2 regions of the Gilliamella sp. ESL0405 genome follow, and region 1 is predicted to be linked to the other one. Evidence: riboswitches for the same ligand, from Rfam matches in the RefSeq annotation. Region 1 holds a riboswitch; the other holds the start of a gene.
What was found. A riboswitch is a leader RNA that binds a small molecule or an ion and turns the genes downstream of it on or off. The one in region 1 is predicted to bind preQ1.
Positions count from the first base shown of each region.

Region 1 (2,485 bases):
GACAGGCAGTATTGGCCAAATTTTTAGGTAAAAGCCAAAAAATACCTTATGTCATTAGCATTGCCGGTAGTGTAGCTGTAGGGAAAAGTACCACAGCGCGCGTATTACAAGCGCTGTTAACACGTTGGCCTGAACATCGAAAAGTGGCATTAGTGACTACTGATGGATTTTTATATCCCAATAAATATCTCGAAGAACGAGGTATTATGAATAAAAAAGGCTTTCCGCAATCGTATGATATTAAAAAGCTGATCAACTTTGTGGCCGATGTAAAATCCGGTCAAGCGAAAGTTAAAGCGCCGGTTTATTCACATTTAGTTTACGATATTGTTGAAAACGAAGAGATTATTGTTGATAGCCCAGATATTCTTATTTTAGAAGGTTTAAACGTGTTACAAGGCACCATTAACTATCCGCAAGCGAATAATCGGGTATTTGTTTCTGATTATGTGGATTTTTCGATTTATGTCGATGCGGAGTTGTCGCTTTTACATGATTGGTATGTCAATCGTTTTTTAAAATTCAGAGCAGGGGCATTTAGTGATCCTAACTCTTATTTTAATCACTATTCTCAGCTCCCGGAACAAGAAGCGATTAATATCGCCAACCGGCTTTGGCACGAGATTAATGAATTAAATTTAATTGAAAATATTTTACCGACTCGTGAAAGAGCCAGTTTAATTTTAACAAAAGGTAAGAATCACCAAGTGGATTGTGTGCAGTTAAGAAAATAAACTTAAGAGGAAACATTATGAAATCAATAATTAAGTCGTCTGTAAGTAAGTTTACACTGCTTTCATTTTTAACAACACTTACCCTAGGTGTTTGTGCAGCAAACGTTGATGATCATCAAGGGCAGACTTGTGCCGGCAAAAAAGAGGCGATTGAAGCGCAAATTGCTGAGGCACAAAAAACCGCTAATCTTGAGCGTGTTCAAGGATTAGAAAAAGCATTATTAAATGTCAAAATGCATTGTAATGATGATAGTTTAGAGGCCGAATATAAAAAAGATATTAATGAAAAAACTGAAAAAGTTGCCGAACGACAAAAAGATTTAGCTGAAGCAAAACTCAAAGGCGATGAGCAAAAAATTGCCCAAAAAACCTCGAAATTAAATGATGCTGAAAAAGAGTTAGCGCAAGCTAAAGACAAATTAGACAATTTTTACAAAGAACTGAAATCGAAATAAACGCTATTTTTGCAAGCTTTAATCTCTATTATCCGACAAATTAGTCATCCTAAGCAGAATAACGGTGTGAGTTATTTTGCTTAAGATGACAACTCATTAACTTAATACGCATTGATATTGAATAAGCAAAATGACGGCGTTTTCTATGTAAATCCAGTGTCATTTAAATACTGTGTAATTTGCCTTCACACCGTTATAGTTAGTTATTCACAAGCAGGCTGGACTTTTAGAACAAAAAAAGGTAAGGTGTGCGCCTTATCACGTGGTTCGTAAACCTCCCACGCAAAAAAACTAAGGAAAATTATGAGTAACGTTACACTACTAGGCGATCAGTCTGTTCGCTATCCAACTACCTATTGTCCGGAAATTCTCGAAACGTTTGACAATAAACATCCCGGTAATGACTATTTTGTTAAATTTAATTGCCCGGAATTTACCAGCCTTTGTCCTATCACAGGTCAACCTGATTTTGCGACGATTTATATTTCGTATGTGCCGAATATTAAAATGGTCGAAAGTAAATCACTTAAGCTCTATTTATTCAGCTTCCGTAATCATGGTGATTATCATGAAGATTGTATTAATATCATCATGAAAGATTTGATTAAATTAATGGATCCAAAATACATTGAAGTCTGGGGTAAATTTACACCTCGTGGCGGTATTTCTATCGATCCATATGCAAATTACGGTAAACCCGGCACTAACTGGGAACAAATTGCGCTTAATCGTTTAGCTAATCACGATCTTTATCCTGAAAAAGTCGATAATCGTTAATCTCATCATCCTAACAGGAAATTTTTAATGCAACATCGTAAAGCACTTGTGATATTTTCTGGTGGGCAAGATTCGACCACTTGCCTACTGCAAGCAATTGCTGATTATGGGCGTGAAAACGTTGAAACAATCAGCTTTCAATATGGTCAACGACATGCCATTGAGCTTGAAAAAGCCAAATGGATTGCTGACGATCTTGGTGTAAAGCAAACCGTCATTGACACTTCAGTGATTAAACAAACGACCAATAATGCCTTGATTGATGACTCGCAAGAGATTAAATCAGCTCAAGAAGGGAATTATCCTAATACCTTTGTTGACGGGCGTAATATGCTATTTTTATTGTTAGCCGGGTGTTATGCCAAACAGCAAGGTATTAAAGATATCATTATTGGCGTATGTGAAACCGATTTCAGTGGTTATCCGGACTGTCGAGATATCTTTATTAAATCCATGAATGTTTCGATGAATTTAGCCTTGGATTACACATTTAACATCATCACCCCATTAATGTATCTG
Region 1 is NZ_CP048265.1:1,815,878-1,818,362, reverse strand. Features, by position in the region: gene coaA (type I pantothenate kinase) at 1-734, shown strand, start outside; gene GYM74_RS07910 (DUF1090 domain-containing protein) at 752-1,189, shown strand; PreQ1 riboswitch class I at 1,446-1,490, shown strand; gene queF (preQ(1) synthase) at 1,493-1,966, shown strand; gene queC (7-cyano-7-deazaguanine synthase QueC) at 1,994-2,485, shown strand, end outside.

Region 2 (2,485 bases), 100 kb from region 1:
TTTTAGCTGAATAATGCGTCTTTCAAGGCGATCTAATGATTCCGGTTTAGAATCCATTTGCATACGAATGCTCGAAGCCGCTTCATCAATTAAATCGATTGCTTTATCCGGTAACATACGGTCTGAAATATAACGATGCGATAACGTTGCCGCCGCCACAATAGCCGGATCGGTAATCTGTACGTGGTGGTGAATTTCATAACGTTCTTTCAAACCACGTAAAATGGCAATCGTATCTTCAACACTTGGTTCAGCCACATAGACTTTTTGGAAACGGCGTTCTAACGCAGGATCTTTCTCAATATATTGACGATATTCATCAAGAGTGGTTGCGCCCACGCAGTGCAATTCACCACGAGCCAATGCGGGTTTTAACATATTACCGGCATCCATCGCACCATCACTTTTGCCTGCCCCAACCATGGTATGAATCTCATCAATAAATAGAATGATACGGCCTTCTTCTTTGGCGATATCTTTAAGTACTGCTTTAAGACGCTCTTCAAATTCACCACGATATTTAGCGCCGGCAATCAAAGCACCCATATCTAATGATAAAACACGTTTGTTACGTAACCCTTCCGGTACTTCACGATTAACAATACGCTGTGCTAAACCTTCAACGATAGCGGTTTTACCGACCCCCGGCTCACCAATAAGTACCGGGTTATTTTTGGTACGACGTTGCAATACTTGTATAGTACGGCGAATCTCTTCATCACGACCAATAACCGGATCGAGTTTGCCTTGTTCAGCACGTTCGGTTAAATCGATAGTATATTTTTTCAACGCACCACGTTGATCTTCTGCATTAGGATCGTTCACGTTATCATTACCTCTTACTTGATTTACCGCCTGATTAAATTTATCTTTCGTCACGCCACTACGTTTAAGTATGTCACTTAAACTGCCTTTATCTTCTAAAGCGGCTAAAATAAATAGTTCAGATGAGATATAACTATCGCCATTTTTTTGCGATAATTTGTCACAAAGATTTAGTACTCGAATAAAATCTTGTGAAGGTATCACATCACCGCCGGCACCTTGTACTTGCGGCAAACGATCAATCGCTTGAGTTAATTCTTGTTGTAATAGAGCGATATTAGCGCCAGCCGAAGCTAATAATGGTTTAACACTACTGCCTTCTTGATTGAGCATGGCGGAAAGTACATGAACAGGCTCGATATATTGATTATCTTTACCTAATGCTAAAGACTGCGCATCAGCTAAAGCTTGTTGAAATTTATTTGTGAGTTTGTCTAACCTCATATTATTTATCTCCTGTGCAATAGATTTGGATCAAATGGCGAAGCATTCAATCCATTTGCATGATCACTAAATGAGTGTGGAAGATGAAATTTCAAGAGCTGATTGAGAATATTTTTTTACAGAATTTATACAACAAAACAACGCAAATAAGACACAGTTAACCTTGTATTAGAAAACGTGATGAAAATCACCGCATCAGTTTACTTAAACTATCATTAAATGACAATTGAAAGATGACAAATCAACGTTTATCGATTATATTAGCCGCTCGTTTTGTTAGGTCATCTAACCGTGGTTCGTAACCCATCCCACGTAAAAAAACTAGGATAATATCATGTTCAAAATAGCTAAAGAGTTTCAATTTGATGCTTGTCATATGTTAGACGGGCATAATAAAAAATGTCATAACCTGCACGGTCATACCTATCGCTTATTAGTTGAGATCAGTGGTGAACTTATTACCAGCGGCTCAAGTGCTGATATGGTCATGGATTACGCTGATTTAAAAGCAATTGTTAAACAACATATTGTTGATCCGCTCGATCATGCTTATTTATACAACCAAAATAACGCTAACGAGTGCCGGATTGCCGATTTATTAAAGCAGATGGATCGTAAAATTTTTGCCTTTCCTTGCCGTACAACTGCTGAAGGAATGTGTCAATACATCTTCGATTGCTTAGCGCAATATCTACCCGTTTCGATGATCAAACTTTGGGAAACCCCGACATCTTACTGCGAGTACCGCCGGAGCTAAAAATGACTGAATTTCGCATTGTTGAAATCTTCGAATCTTTACAGGGCGAAGGTTACAATACTGGTATGCCGGCAATTTTTATTCGCTTTGCCGGTTGTAATTTAAATTGTGCATGGTGTGATACCGATTTTCGCCGATTTAGCCGATTTACCTTAACGCAGCTATTAGCAACGCTTAAGCAGTATCAAAGCAAAAATATTATTATCACCGGCGGTGAGCCAACTATGGTTAAAGCGTTGCCGGAGCTGCTCTTGTCACTCAAACAAGCCGGTTATTTTATTGCCATTGAGAGTAATGGTCTGGGCAAAGTCGATCTGCTGATTGACTATATCGCACTAAGCCCTAAATTTTGCTATCAATCTCGCTATCAAAAAATCGCCCAACCGCTCGCCGATGAAGTGCGAATTGTTGTCGAAAATCACCCCGATTTTCTACCATTTTGCCAATATATTGAAAAGC
Region 2 is NZ_CP048265.1:1,714,355-1,716,839, forward strand. Features, by position in the region: gene clpB (ATP-dependent chaperone ClpB) at 1-1,269, opposite strand, end outside; PreQ1 riboswitch class I at 1,555-1,600, shown strand; gene queD (6-carboxytetrahydropterin synthase QueD) at 1,604-2,026, shown strand; gene GYM74_RS07545 (7-carboxy-7-deazaguanine synthase QueE) at 2,029-2,485, shown strand, end outside.
Region 2: another riboswitch for preQ1. It lies ahead of queD (6-carboxytetrahydropterin synthase QueD); the one in region 1 lies ahead of queF (preQ(1) synthase).